2 regions of the Enterococcus sp. AMC1157 genome follow, and region 1 is predicted to be linked to the other one. Evidence: predicted binding sites of a transcription regulator. Region 1 holds the regulator's gene; the other holds the start of a gene.
The links. The regulator LexA, encoded in region 1, represses DNA repair genes until DNA is damaged. The targets are predictions, from matches to a motif close to CNAACANNTGTTNG.

Region 1 (8,006 bases):
ACAAACCGAGAACACACCGCGTTGAATGAGTTTTTTAAGAAGTTCAATTGCAACTTTTTCTTGATAAAGCTTCTATCGCTAGAAGTACTTTATCAAAACCCAACCGTAAGGTTGATAAGGTTAAGTGAATAAGGGCGCACGGTGGATGCCTTGGCACTAGGAGCCGATGAAGGACGGGACGAACACCGATATGCTTTGGGGAGCTGTAAGTAAGCTTTGATCCAGAGATTTCCGAATGGGGGAACCCAGCATCTTTGATAGGATGTTACTATTAAGTGAATACATAGCTTAATAGAGGTAGACGCAGAGAACTGAAACATCTAAGTACCTGCAGGAAGAGAAAGAAAATTCGATTCCCTGAGTAGCGGCGAGCGAAACGGGAAAAGCCCAAACCAACAAGCTTGCTTGTTGGGGTTGTAGGACTCCGATATGGTAGTCTTTTCAGATAGTCGAACAACTTGGAAAAGTTGGCCAGAGTGGGTAAAAGCCCCGTAGGCGAAAGATGGAAAGCACCTAGGAGGATCCTGAGTACGGCGGAACACGAGGAATTCCGTCGGAATCCGGGAGGACCATCTCCCAAGGCTAAATACTCCCTAGTGACCGATAGTGAACCAGTACCGTGAGGGAAAGGTGAAAAGCACCCCGGAAGGGGAGTGAAATAGAACCTGAAACCGTGTGCCTACAACAAGTTAAAGCCCGTTAATGGGTGATAGCGTGCCTTTTGTAGAATGAACCGGCGAGTTACGATTGCATGCGAGGTTAAGTTGAAGAAACGGAGCCGTAGCGAAAGCGAGTCTGAATAGGGCGAATGAGTATGTAGTCGTAGACCCGAAACCATGTGATCTACCCATGTCCAGGTTGAAGGTGCGGTAAAACGCACTGGAGGACCGAACCCACGTACGTTGAAAAGTGCGGGGATGAGGTGTGGGTAGCGGAGAAATTCCAAACGAACTTGGAGATAGCTGGTTCTCTCCGAAATAGCTTTAGGGCTAGCGTCGAAGTGAAGAATGATGGAGGTAGAGCACTGTTTGGACTAGGGGCCCATCTCGGGTTACCGAATTCAGATAAACTCCGAATGCCATACATTTATATTCGGCAGTCAGACTGCGAGTGATAAGATCCGTAGTCGAAAGGGAAACAGCCCAGACCACCAGCTAAGGTCCCAAAATAACTATTAAGTGGAAAAGGATGTGGGGTTGCACAGACAACTAGGATGTTGGCTTAGAAGCAGCCACCATTTAAAGAGTGCGTAATAGCTCACTAGTCGAGTGACCCTGCGCCGAAAATGTACCGGGGCTAAATAGTTTACCGAAGCTGTGGAGTGCACCTTAAGGTGCATTGGTAGGAGAGCGTTCTAAGGGCGTTGAAGGTAGATCGTGAGGACTACTGGAGCGCTTAGAAGTGAGAATGCCGGTATGAGTAGCGAAAGACAGGTGAGAATCCTGTCCACCGTATGACTAAGGTTTCCTGGGGAAGGCTCGTCCGCCCAGGGTTAGTCGGGACCTAAGCCGAGGCCGAAAGGCGTAGGCGATGGACAACAGGTTGATATTCCTGTACCCGTCTCTTTTGTTTGAGCAATGGAGGGACGCAGGAGGCTAAGGAAAGCAGACGATTGGAAATGTCTGTCCAAGCAACGAGTCTAAGTGAGAGTCAAATGCTTTCATTTGTGAAGGATGAGTTGTGATGGGGAGGGAAATAATAGTACCGAAGTTCCTGATGTCACACTGCCAAGAAAAGCTTCTAGCAAGAAAGAAACGGCCCGTACCGCAAACCGACACAGGTAGTCGAGGAGAGTATCCTAAGGTGAGCGAGAGAACTCTCGTTAAGGAACTCGGCAAAATGACCCCGTAACTTCGGGAGAAGGGGTGCTGCTCTAAGAGCAGCCGCAGTGAATAGGCCCAAGCGACTGTTTATCAAAAACACAGGTCTCTGCAAAATCGAAAGATGAAGTATAGGGGCTGACGCCTGCCCGGTGCTGGAAGGTTAAGAGGAGTGCTTAGCGTAAGCGAAGGTACGAATTGAAGCCCCAGTAAACGGCGGCCGTAACTATAACGGTCCTAAGGTAGCGAAATTCCTTGTCGGGTAAGTTCCGACCCGCACGAAAGGCGTAACGATTTGGGCACTGTCTCAACGAGAGACTCGGTGAAATTTTAGTACCTGTGAAGATGCAGGTTACCCGCGACAGGACGGAAAGACCCCATGGAGCTTTACTGTAGTTTGATATTGAGTGTCTGTACCGCATGTACAGGATAGGTAGGAGCCGAAGAATTCGGGACGCAAGTCTCGAAGGAGGCAATGGTGGGATACTACCCTTGCGTTATGGCCACTCTAACCCGCACCACTAATCGTGGTGGGAGACAGTGTCAGATGGGCAGTTTGACTGGGGCGGTCGCCTCCTAAAAGGTAACGGAGGCGCCCAAAGGTTCCCTCAGAATGGTTGGAAATCATTCGAAGAGTGTAAAGGCAGAAGGGAGCTTGACTGCGAGAGCTACAACTCGAGCAGGGACGAAAGTCGGGCTTAGTGATCCGGTGGTTCCGCATGGAAGGGCCATCGCTCAACGGATAAAAGCTACCCTGGGGATAACAGGCTTATCTCCCCCAAGAGTCCACATCGACGGGGAGGTTTGGCACCTCGATGTCGGCTCGTCGCATCCTGGGGCTGTAGTCGGTCCCAAGGGTTGGGCTGTTCGCCCATTAAAGCGGCACGCGAGCTGGGTTCAGAACGTCGTGAGACAGTTCGGTCCCTATCCGTCGCGGGCGTTGGAAATTTGAGAGGAGCTGTCCTTAGTACGAGAGGACCGGGATGGACTTACCGCTGGTGTACCAGTTGTCTCGCCAGAGGCATCGCTGGGTAGCTATGTAGGGAAGGGATAAACGCTGAAAGCATCTAAGTGTGAAGCCCACCTCAAGATGAGATTTCCCATTTCTTTAAGAAAGTAAGAACCCTGAAAGATGATCAGGTAGATAGGTCAGAAGTGGAAGTGCAGTGATGTACGGAGCGGACTGATACTAATCGTTCGAGGACTTAACCAAAGAAAAAAAGTAAAATTGCCGTTCGAAGAACGTTTTGATTATCGTTTTATCATCCAGTTTTGAGTGAGCAATCACTTAAAAATCAAATAGTGTGGTGGCGATAGCGAGAAGGATACACCTGTTCCCATGCCGAACACAGAAGTTAAGCTTCTTAGCGCCGATTGTAGTTGGGGGTTTCCCCCTGTGAGAGTAGGACGTCGCCACGCAAATATAAAAGACTTGATCTGAGGATTGAGTCTTTTTTTGTTTTTAAATAACCTTAAAATAACAAAAAAGCACATGGAATCTGATATTATTGATTCCGTGTGCTTTATGTTTTTTAAAAATGTCGATATAAACCTACGACCAGACCTAATATTTTAACGTTGGGTAAAATGATAGGTTCCATATAATCATTTTCTGGTTGTAAGCGTATATGAGTTGTTTCTTTATAAAACCTTTTACAAGTGGCTTCATCTTCATCAGTCATGGCAATAACAATGTCTCCATTACGTGCAATATCTTGTTTACGAATAATTACTTGATCCCCATCTAAAATACCAGCATTAATCATGCTCTCTCCTCGAATAGTCAACATAAATAATTGTCCACTATCATTCATTAAATTGGGTGGGATCGGAAAGAAATCTGAAGCTTCTTCGATCGCTAAGATAGGCTCTCCGGCAGTAACGATTCCTAGTAATGGAATATTTTGTTGTTGCGCACCGATAGCTTCCAATCCGCTAGCAGTTAATTCAATTGCTCGTGGTTTAGTAGGGTCTCTTTGGATAAGTCCCTTTTTTTCTAAACGGGATAAGTGACCATGAACCGTTGACGTTGAAGAAAGTTGAACAGCTTCTCCAATTTCTCTAACAGTGGGTGGGTAACCTTTGGCATTGACACGCTCATGAATAAATTTAAGTACTTCCAGCTGTCTATTTTCTGTACGTTTTGCCAAAATAAGCACCTGCTTTCTTATTTATAATAAATTTTTAAATGAAATAAAATTCTTTATTTGACTAAATTTAGTGTAACATAACTATAATTAAAATTCAAACAGATGTTCGCTTTTTTGTTTTGATTGTATTTTCTTACTCTTTTGTATAATATAGTAGAGAAAGGGGTAGAGCCATGTTATCAAAAGAAAAAATCGAACGAATTAATGAATTAGCGAAAAAGAAAAAAGCAGAAGGTTTAATGGAGCACGAACAAAAAGAGCAACATGAGTTAAGACAAGAATATCTTCAAGCCTTCAGAGGTGGAATGAAACATCATATCGAGGGAATGAAAATCGTTGATCTGGAAGGTAAAGATGTAACACCTGAAAAATTAAAGGAACTTCAAAAGAAAAAAGGCCTACACAATAGAAAATAGATCTGCTTGTTGGAAAACTATTGCTAAATGGTAGGGTATCTTTTATAATAGAACAGTAATATAGGTAAAAAAAACCTAAATAGGAGGCGTTAATATTGTTTGATAAAATTGACCAGCTAGGTGTTGATACGCTACGTACTTTGAGTATTGATGCTGTTCAAAAAGCAAATTCTGGACATCCAGGATTGCCAATGGGAGCTGCTCCAATGGCTTATGCATTATGGACAAAACATTTGAAAGTAAACCCAAAAACTTCTCGAAATTGGGTGGATCGAGATCGCTTTGTATTGTCAGCAGGACACGGATCAGCGTTACTATATAGCTTGTTGCATTGTGCAGGTTATGATGTTACGACAGACGATTTAAAAAATTTCCGTCAATGGGATAGCCGCACACCTGGACATCCAGAAGTTGGACATACTGATGGTGTAGAGGCAACTACTGGTCCACTTGGACAAGGAATTGCAATGGCTGTTGGTATGGCAATGTCAGAAGCACATTTAGCTGCAACTTATAACCGCGATAATTTTAATGTTGTAGATCACTACACTTATTCATTATGTGGTGATGGTGATTTAATGGAAGGTGTATCTCAAGAAGCTGCTTCTATGGCTGGACATATGAAATTGGATAAACTAATCGTTTTATATGATTCAAATGACATTTCTTTAGACGGACCAACTTCAAAAGCCTTTACTGAAAATGTTGGTAAACGTTTTGAAGCTTATGGTTGGCAACATATTTTAGTAGAAAAAGGTACAGATTTAACAGCAATTTCAAAAGCAATTGATGAAGCAAAAGCAGAAACAACAAAACCAACATTGATTGAGATAAAAACAGTCATCGGGTTTGGTGCTCCAAATCAAGGGACTTCTGCCGTACATGGTGCTCCTCTAGGTGCTGAAGGAATTAAAGCTGCCAAAAAAGCTTATGCCTGGGAAACACCAGAATTTGAAGTTCCAGAAGAAGTTGCTACTCGCTTTAAAGAGACAATGGTGGACAAAGGTGCTGAGTATGAAGCAGCTTGGAATGAATTATTTGCTGAATATGAAAAAGCTCATCCTGAATTAGCTGCACAGTTTAAACAAGCTTTTTCTGGTGAACTTCCAGAAAATTGGGATGCTGAATTACCAACTTATGAAGTTGGGTCAAGTCAAGCGAGTCGTGTTTCAAGTAAAGATATGATTCAAGCTTTATCAAAAGCTGTTCCAAGTCTATGGGGAGGATCTGCTGATTTATCTGCATCAAATAATACAATGGTAGCAGATGAGACAGATTTCCAACCTGGCCAATACCAAGGTCGTAACATTTGGTTTGGTGTTCGGGAATTTGCAATGGCAGCGGCTATGAATGGGATTCAATTACATGGAGGAACTCGCGTATATGGAGGAACATTCTTTGTATTTGTTGACTATTTACGTCCTGCAGTTCGTTTGGCAGCTATTCAAGGCGTACCGGTAACTTATGTGCTTACCCATGATTCAGTAGCTGTAGGGGAAGATGGACCTACTCATGAGCCTGTAGAACAATTATCTAGCTTGCGTGGAATTCCAAACCTACAAGTTATTCGTCCAGCAGATGGTAATGAAACAAGAGCAGCTTGGAAAATCGCAATGACAACCAATGATAAACCGACGATATTAGTCTTAAGTCGTCAAAATTTACCAGTGATTGAAGGTACAAAAGAAGCAGCTGATGAAAATGTAGCAAAAGGTGGCTATGTTATTTCTCCTCAAAAAGGTGAAAAACCAGAAGGGATTCTAATTGCAACTGGTTCAGAAGTAAATCTTGCTGTGGAATCACAAAAAGCTTTAGCTGAAGAAGGCATAGATGTTTCGGTTGTATCTCTACCAAGTTTTGATTTATTCGAAGCACAATCAGACGAGTATAAAAATAGTGTATTACCTAAAGGCGTGAAAAAACGTGTAGCTATTGAAGTGGGTGCATCATTTGGCTGGGCTAAATACGTAAAATGTCATGGTAAAACAGTCACTATTGATCGTTATGGTGCCTCTGCTCCGGGAGATAAAGTATTAGAAGAATACGGATTTACTGTTGAGAATGTTGTTTCTACATTTAAATCTATTTAAAAATCTTAAAATATTCGAAGTTATTTGAAAATAGCTTCGAATATTTTTTATTCTAAAAAACTTTTAAAAAACTCACTAAATAGTTATGACTGATGTAAAGAGAATTTAACAAGATTGTTAAAATATTGATAATCAAAATGATTGTTTTGTTTTTTAATATAGCATACAATAAAGTACAAGAAATGCTTTTGTAGTTTTTTTAAAGTTTTTAGGAGGATTTTATGACGTATAAAACACGTAGCGAAAGACATGAGAAAAAACATCAGAATAAAACGTTCGATAAAAAGACTTTATTACCATTGGTAGGTTCAACTTTGATTGTTGCTCCAACAGTGGCGATGTTAGCACCACAGACAGTTGATGCGCAAGAATATCAAGTATCTGAAAATAGCGCAGAACAATTAATTAATCAAATCGGCTGGACAGCGGCAGACATTGCAGCTAGTAATGATTTATATGCATCAGTTATGATTGCGCAAGCTATATTGGAAACAGGTAATGGAACATCCTTACTTTCCGCAGCACCATATTATAATTTGTTTGGTGTTAAATCTTACGGTGAAGAAGCAACTGTTTGGTTGCCAACGCTTGAATTTTTAGAAGGTCAATGGGTGACTTTAACTGAACCTTTTAGAGCGTATGGTTCTTATTGGGAATCTTTGCAACATCATGCAGCGATTTTAACGAGTCATAGCTATTCTACTGGTGTAGCAAATTATGCAGGTACATGGAAAAGTCAGACAACTAGTTACTACGATGCAACAGCTTATTTAACTGGACGGTATGCCACAGATCCTAGTTATAATCAAAAATTAAATTGGCTGATAGAAGCATATAATTTAACAAGATTTGATACACCTTCAGAAGCTATTAACTACACTTATACTGAAACTAATGTAAGTACAGCAAGCACAACGACTTCTGCTAGTGGCACTGGTGTTCACACTGTGGTCGCAGGAGACACCTTATGGGATTTAGCTACTAATTATGGTTATTCTGTTGATCAATTAATGGCTAATAATGGTTTAACAAGTGATTTAATTGTTGTAGGTCAACAATTAAGCGTTTAATTTCAGTGAACAATAAAATCAATCATGAACCATATTCTTTTCTTTATGTGAGAAAAGAATATGGTTCTTTCTTGCTCTTTGAAGGATAATAATTGATAGATGAAAACTATCACTACCTCTAAAACACAGCAAACCGCTGATAGTGCGGAAATTAACGTTTGCTAAGCGAAATCCATTTCGATAAAATAAGTAAAAGAGAGAGTTATTAATTCGCTTTGAAGGATGAAGCTTTATTTTTTAAACTTTAGATTTTAATACAGCAAATAGAAATACGGAGGAATCAAACATGACAAAAATTTATCAAACTGCAACAGAGCTTGTAGGAAATACTCCCGTTGTGAAATTGAACAATATTGTTCCAGAAGGAGTAGCAGATGTTTACATTAAATTAGAGGCATTTAATCCAGGAGGTAGCGTTAAAGATAGAATTGCGCTTAATATGATTGAAAAAGCGGAAGAA
Region 2 (8,006 bases), 620 kb from region 1:
CAATGGCAATCAGTTGAAATACATTCATGTTTGTGAGTAGGAATAAATGTGAAAAAGTTTACTTTAAAAAAAGTTATAATTACACTATTGTTAGGAATTATACTAATTACATCTGGGAAATATGTTTCTGCTGGTGTACATTTTCAAGACGGTACTCATTATTGGAGTACTCGAATAATGGTTCTAGGATCAGAGTCAGAGTACTGGCATAGAACTAAACAGCATTCAGCTACAGTAACCAAAGGCTCAAAAATAAATTCTCAAAGTAAAAGTGCTAACTCGATAGCGTTAGCAAGACTCTTTGAATTTAGTGGTTGTAATTTTTATTATAACAATTGGTAGAAAACCAAAATCACATAGGCAATTTCCTATGTGATTTTAGCTTTTTATAGGAGGAAAATGATGAAAAGAACAAGTACTATTTTACTATGCTTAATCTCTTTTATGATTACTTTTGTGTTCTCGTTATATGTTAAAGAAAAAAATGTTGAGTATATTGAAAATATAGACAAGACAGAAGAATCCTTCGATTTATTTATACACAAATCAGAACTATCTCCAAATGAAGTTTTTAAAGTATTAGAGGAAATATCATTTAAATATAAAGCAACAATTATACGAACTGATGAAATAGTTGAAGATAATGAAATAGTTGTCTATAAATCAGGGCTGTTTTCATCAGATTACTTTGAAAATTTGCGTATAAAATTAAATTCAGGAAGATTGCCTAAAACAAATTCAGAATATATTGCTACGTATAATACTAATTCAAGTAATCAAGTAGGAACTATAAACGATATTTTTCAAGACAATTCATTAAAATTTAATTATCTACCTAATTTTTTAAAAGAAAAAAATATATCAATATATGGGAAATATAGTGTAACAACTAGTAACCAATCTGGGGTTATGGAGGAATTATCTTCAAAATTAAAAATAGATAAAGAGAAATTGTTAGATTTACCTTATGTAAAAGTTTATAAATTAAGTGGAATACTTTTTATTACAGTAATGTTATTATTAATATTAATTTTACTATTAATAATGGTTACTTTTTTTAAGCCTTTATTAAATCTAAAAATGATTGGTGTTTTAAAGTTACAAGGTTATTCTAATTTTTCTGCAATAAAAGAAACAAATAGAAATAGTTGGATAGCTCCTACTATTTCTATGGTATTAACAATACCATGTTTATTTATTTTAGTTAAAAATATAAGTTTAAACTTCTTGATTGGATGGATAATCAGTCAGTTTTTAATAGTTATTATCTATTACTTTTGCTTATTCATTTCAGTATTAATTATTCGAAAATATAAATTATCAAATATAATAAAGAATTATTTTTCTTCGAAAGTTTCTTTATATGCGAATTACTTTTTTAAATTCATTATATTTACAATGTTAATATTTATACTTCCTCAGATTTCCGAAGGTGTTTCAATAGTGAAAAACAATTTAGATGTAAAGGATCTGTACGAAGAGCAACAATCTTTTTTAACAATTTCAAGTTATAATTTTGTTAATACTGAATTTCAAGAAAATTTAAATAATAATAAAACTTTAGGTACTAAGGTACTAGATTTATTCAAAGAACTTGAAAAAAACTCAGAAGCAGAATACTTCTTCATAGAAAAATTACTTCCTATTTATCTCCATATAGAAAATACCGAGAGGTTTTCAAACATACATTTTCAAGAACAAGACTTTTATTATGTGTCACAAGCAAATTGGAACTATATCAAGCAATTAGAATTAGATTTAAGTGGTAATTTCAAACAAAATAGTTTTAATTTGATAGTACCTATCCAGAAAAAAGAAGAAATAGATAAGGTTGAAGGACTTATTAGACCACATATAAACACTTATATAGAGAATGATAAGAAGTATACGAATATCGATGATATCCCCGTTCATATCATTTATTATAGTAATAGTATTGAAATTTTTTCTAATAATACAGATTTAATCAATGATAATAGGGGGATAATAAAACAACCAATATTCTTGCTAATGGATTCATATTCATTGACACCTAATAGTAGTAGATTATTAGATAATCCAATATCTAATCCATTAAAAATACTAGACAATGAAGATAATGAAAGTAATATAAAACGTGCTATTACAAAGTATGATCTAGAAGATAATAATATTAAGTTTTCTAACGCTTTAGAATCAGGTTATAAAGCTGAAATTAAAGAAATGAAGATAGGAATGTCCATATTTATATTCATTTTAGTATTATCATTAATTATAAGTTCTCTAAGCTCATATTATATCTCGTTAATAACAATGATTGTTCAAAAGAGAGAAATTCTTGTTTCAAGATTTTTGGGATATTCTTTCCTAGATAAATATTTTATTCTTATTATCAATGTATGGATTATCTATGGCTTTGGTTTAATAGAGTCTTTTTTATTAGAACGCGATAGAGTATCTATGTCCATCTATTTTACGTTAATTATATTAGATTTTCTTATTATTATTATGATGATAAGAAAGCAAGATAAAATTTTATTAAGTACTTCTTTAAAAGGAGAAAGTCTATGAACTCGATAGAAATAAATGATTTTTCAAAAACTTTTGGAAATAAAGAACTATTTTCTAAATTTAACTGTTCTATAAAAACTGGTGAAATGGTTGCAATAACAGGGCCTAGTGGAGCAGGAAAAACGGTGTTGCTTAATACAATAGGACTAGTAGAACCTATTGCATCAGGAAAACTTTTTCTTCTAGGCAAAGAAGCTCCAAAAATTGAAACAACGCTATCCAACCGTTTAATTAGGAATCATATATCGTATTTATTTCAAAATTTTGCTTTGATAGATAATAAAACTGTTAATGAAAATTTACTTATGGCCTTGAAATATACTAAACACTCTAAAGAACAAAAAGAAAGAATAGTGGTAAGTTCTTTGAAAAAAGTCAACTTATTAGAATATGGTAAAAGATATATATATGAACTATCTGGTGGAGAACAACAGAGAGTAGCTCTTGCTAGGTGCTTAGTAAAGCCAAGTGATATTATTTTGGCAGATGAACCCACTGGGTCTTTAGATAATGAGAATGGCAAAAAAGTTTTAAACATTTTAAAAGAGATTAATAAAGAAGAAGGAAAAACGATAGTAATAGTAACTCATGATGAGTACGTAGCTAAGGAGTGTGATAAGATAATTGATCTGACAAAAAAAAATTAAAGGAGAATATGATGAAAAAAAAGTTAAGTATAATTATTGTTTCAGTGATGGTTATATTTGTTTCAGCAGTACTATTTATAAATAGTAAAAAATATGATAATGAAATATTAGATAGACTAAATCCTTTATTAGAAAAAGAGATAGGCTATGCGATTTTGCCAGTTAATGTTACTTACAATAATGGTGAAACATATGACGAAGAAAAAGCTAAAAATAGAGAAGGGTACCAGATACCTGATGACTATACTACATTAGTAATCGACTCTCCTGATGAGGAAGATAGAAACGTATTAACTTTTTCTGGTGGTCAATCACCGAACGGAAAAAATTATGCTAAAGTAACACATAAGGGTTTATATGTATATAAAATAGAATTTATTTCTTGGGATGAAATACCTGAGGATATCCAAAATAGTTTTGAAAAATCTAATATCAATTTGAAAAAATAAACATGGCTGCACACATACGTGTATGGCCATGTTTATTTTAAAATCGTTTTGTATCAGACCATTTTAGTTCATTAGAAAATACAATATGACGAATTTCATCATAACCAACCTTAGTATTGTCTATATAAATCCCTAATTCATCAGATCCTTGAACAAATCCTACAACGTCTTTTTTGTAGTTTCCGTTAAGATCACGTTCTTCTATTTGAACGGCTACTTTTTTGTTTCTTAAAACAGCTTCAGATAAAATTTGTCCGATTTCGTCAACGTCCATTTGCATTTTTTGAACCGGTCGATTAGATTCAGTTTTTTTTTGATCCTGCAAAGTATCGGTGTGTTCAGACAAATAAAATCCTGCCCATTTAACCATACCACGATCTTTATAATTTTCTCCATAAGACATGAGAATCCTTCCTTTCAATTAATGACCGCCAATTTTAGAACTTCGGCTGATAGCTGTTGCGCCACTTAATAATGAACTGGCGTGAACTAATGCTTTAAATCCATACCGATTCCTGATTTTGTCACACAAGTAATCAAGTTTTTCTTGCTGAAACAATTTTTCGGGATCAGAAAATAAATCCAATTGTATGCTAGTTTGATAGATTAATTTTGAACAAGAAATGGCAACTGTTAGGACATCAACGCCGATATAGTGTTCATGAAAAATTTTTAGTGCATACTCTGTGAGTTGTTTTGTATTTGCTGTTGCAGGAATCTTAAGCTGACGTGAAAATCCACTGATTAAATGCGTATCAGAGTACCCGATGCTAAGATTGATACATTCTGTTTGCGCATGAATCTTCCGTAACCGAGAAGCGACAAGATCACTCATTTCTCTTACTATAACTAAAATTTCTCTAGGGTCTGAATAGTCCCGAAGTAATACTTGCGAATTGGAGACAGATTTTTCTAATGGTTTAAATTTTTTGTCAATTTGACTACGATCAATCCCATTCGCATGAGCGTGAAGCTGTACACCAATTGCACCCATAGACGTTTTTAACAAAAAAGGGTTGTAGTTTGCTAAATCTCCAATTGTATCAATCCCTTTGTTATACAGGCGCTTGGCGGTTTTCTCGCCAATCCCCCAAAAGTCAGTTAATCGATCAATCGTCCAAACTTTTTGTGGTACGTCCTCATACCGCCATTCGGCTATCATATCAGGATTGTTTTTGGCTTCGTTATCCAACGCCAATTTTGCCAAAAGCATATTATCGCCAATACCTGTCGTTGTATAAATACCAGTTTCTTGTAAAATTTTTCGCATTAAGGCTTTTGCGAAGAGTTTTACATCAACATTTCCATAAAGATTTTTTACTTTATCATAACGAATAAATAATTCATCAATGCTGTAAACGTGTATATCATCATCAGAAACGTATCTTCGAATAATATTGACGATTTTTACATTGATTTCAATATAAAGTCCCATGCGTGGTGGTACTTGTATTAAATCTGGGTGGTCGGGTAATTCGAACTTGCGAGTCACGTTTGAGATCCCGAGTACCTTTTTAGCCACAGGAGAAGAAGCCAATACCAATCCACCAGGTCGATCTGCTCCTGAAAGTACGACTAACATTGCTGTAAGAGGATTTAACCCACGTGCCACACATTCAACCGAAGCATAAAATGACTTACAGTCTATACAAAGATAGTCGCCATGAGGTTCAAAATTGTAATCAAAATACATAAAATCCACCTCTTTTTAGGTCAATTATACGAACATACGTTTGTTTTGTAAAGCGAACAAGTGATTAAAGTTTAGTTCCAAAGAGGAAAAAATAAAGATGGCTGCACACATACGTGAGCGGCCATCTTTATTTTTAGTGCATTAAAACATTCATTTATTTAATTTTCAGCCCAAGATCGTTCGCACATATCTAGTCATTGTTTATCAATCACATTTGGCGGTCTGTAATCGTGCGTTGCTGAAAGTGGTTATAGCATAGTCAGTCATAAATAAAAGGGTCGAGATAAACGTGCAAGCACGCCCTTTTATTTACTTGGTGTCTATGCAAAAGCCTAACCACAGCAAACGACCGAAACAGACACGGCGAAAATGTTAGATAGCTAATAAAAAATGAAAGGAGAAGTAATGCTAGTCGCTCTTTGAAAATTAAATAAATGAACCAGCTTCACTCACTCACTCACATCACAACAAAAATGAGGTTGAAAAAAATTCAGAAAGAAGGAAAAAAATATGTCAGTCAAATATGAAAAAGTAGTCCCAAATTTCAAGAACAAGTTAGCCACTTTTTGAAAAACGTGAAAATCATGTGTTATCTGTAAGTTCCGATGTTGATTTGATAATGAGTTGCGGCATGGTAGTCTGATTTGATGGGCTGGCTATGCCAGCTTGCCCAGACGATACCCATGGCGCAAGAGGCTCGTTGTCAAATCAACTAACTACTTTATTTAGTTCTTGTTCAAAACAAGACTGGGGTGTCGCATAGTTTAAAATCTTTCTGGGTAGTTGATTCATTTTATTGGCAATTTGCTCGATTTCCTTTCGATGATAGCTGTCCATACTTTCGCCTTTGGGAATATATCTACGAATGATGCCATTGTGATTCTCGTTCGTTCCACGTTCGCAAGAAGTATACGGATGGGTAAAATAAATTTCTGTCAATCCATTTAACGTTTCTGACAACTGAGCGAACTCCGAACCATTATCAGCTGTAATCGAACGAAATACAGCGGAAAAATTGTTCCCATATTCTTTAGCTAATCGGTTGATGGCATAACTGACAGAGTCTGCATCTTTGGCATCAAGCATACGAATGATTTCAAAACGTGTTTTTCGTTCCGTTAAAGTTAAGAGCACTGTTTCTGAACCATTCCGTTTACCAATGACTGTATCAATTTCAAAGTGACCAAATTCTTCACGTGTTTCAACACTTGTCGGTCGTTCTTCGATACTCTTTCCAAGAACTTTTCGATTTTTTACCTGCTTGGTTTGTGCTGGTTTACGTGTTGTTTTCATCAGTAAATCAATGTTTTTGATTTCAAGACGTTGCTTGTCAATATACTTATAGAGGGTGGTCGTACAAACCATTTCAGCTGGAGAAAAGAGTCGATGGACTCGTGCAAAACCAACCGTTGCATCTGGAGAATAGCCCTTTGTTTTAAACAGTTCGATAAAGTACGCCAAAAAGGTACGGACTTGAAAAATTTTTCTTTCCGATGGCATCGTTGTCGGTTGTTTCTATACCGATTTTGAGCAAATTCTGCATTATACTTGAAGAAATAATAACATTTCCCATTGATTTTTTTCACTTGTTTCAATTTCCCACGCTTCAACTCATTGTTAATTGTTTGAGGAACCACACCTAACCTTTTGGCAATTTGCCGATTGGATATTCCTTCGCTATGCCAAGCGGCAATTTTTCCACGTTCAATGGCTGTTAGGTGCTGACCTTTTAAACGAGTTGTGGTAGAATTTGAATACGTCATAGTGAAAATCTCCTTATTAGTTGGTGTTGGAACCCTAATAATACATGATTTTTCACTATGATGTTTTTTTATTTTTCAGGTGGCTAACTTGATTATAAAATTCGCGTTTTAAAACGAGATACTAAACTTCTACAATTAAAATTTTATGAGTTTTTTGGCCCCAAATAACTAACTCATCCAAAAATCATGTATAATTAATCACAAGATATAGAGTAATCTTTATATTAAAAGGAGATTTTGTATGAATGAAGTCATTAGGTTACAGTTAAATCATCGAAGTATTAGGAAATTTAAGCAAAAAGCAATTAGTCCAGAGATTATTTCAACTTTAGTGGATGTTGCTCAACAGACAGCCACGAGTAATTATGCCCAGTCTTATTCAATGATTAGCGTGACGGATTTGGATAAAAAACGAAAAATCGCAGAAATTGGGAAACAAGCTTATATTGCGGAAGCGGATCATTTATTTATCATGCTTTCTGATCAAGCGCGAAATGCGGCAATTGTTTCGGAATTAGAGGGAGATACGGAGGTGTTTTCTTCCTTTGATAAATTTTTTGTTGGAGCAACGGATGCGATTTTAGCGGCACAAAATGTGGTGATTGCTGCAGAGAGTTTGGGAATTGGGGCTGTTTTGTTGGGGAGTATTCTGAATCAAGTGGAAGAGTTAGTTGATTTGTTGGATCTTCCTGAATTGGTTGTGCCAGTATTAGGAATAGCTTTAGGTTATCCAGATCAAGAACCACAGTTGAAACCACGAATGCCCAAAGAATTAATACATTTTGAAAATGAGTATCCTGAATGGAAAAATATATCTGATCAATTAACAACGTATAATGAAACAGTGACGGAGTATTATAGTGCGAGGGAAACCAATCAACGTATTGATACTTTTGAGAAAATG

Region 2: a site for LexA is predicted at 5,369-5,382, ahead of AC4BBX_RS04450 (Y-family DNA polymerase). Genes of this name have one in related genera too.

Annotation. Positions count from the first base shown of each region.
Region 1 is NZ_CM177099.1:301,286-309,291, forward strand. It holds rRNA gene AC4BBX_RS01495 (23S ribosomal RNA) at 119-3,033, shown strand; rRNA gene rrf (5S ribosomal RNA) at 3,124-3,239, shown strand; gene lexA (transcriptional repressor LexA) at 3,353-3,970, opposite strand; gene AC4BBX_RS01510 (DUF896 family protein) at 4,144-4,386, shown strand; gene tkt (transketolase) at 4,482-6,476, shown strand; gene AC4BBX_RS01520 (glucosaminidase domain-containing protein) at 6,698-7,546, shown strand; gene cysK (cysteine synthase A) at 7,833-8,006, shown strand, end outside.
Region 2 is NZ_CM177099.1:924,256-932,261, reverse strand. It holds gene AC4BBX_RS04475 (lactococcin 972 family bacteriocin) at 178-342, shown strand; gene AC4BBX_RS04470 (hypothetical protein) at 400-2,550, shown strand; gene AC4BBX_RS04465 (putative bacteriocin export ABC transporter) at 2,547-3,197, shown strand; gene AC4BBX_RS04460 (YxeA family protein) at 3,206-3,646, shown strand; gene AC4BBX_RS04455 (hypothetical protein) at 3,684-4,049, opposite strand; gene AC4BBX_RS04450 (Y-family DNA polymerase) at 4,068-5,339, opposite strand; partial or broken gene AC4BBX_RS04445 (IS30 family transposase) at 6,048-7,102, opposite strand; gene AC4BBX_RS04440 (NADPH-dependent oxidoreductase) at 7,344-8,006, shown strand, end outside.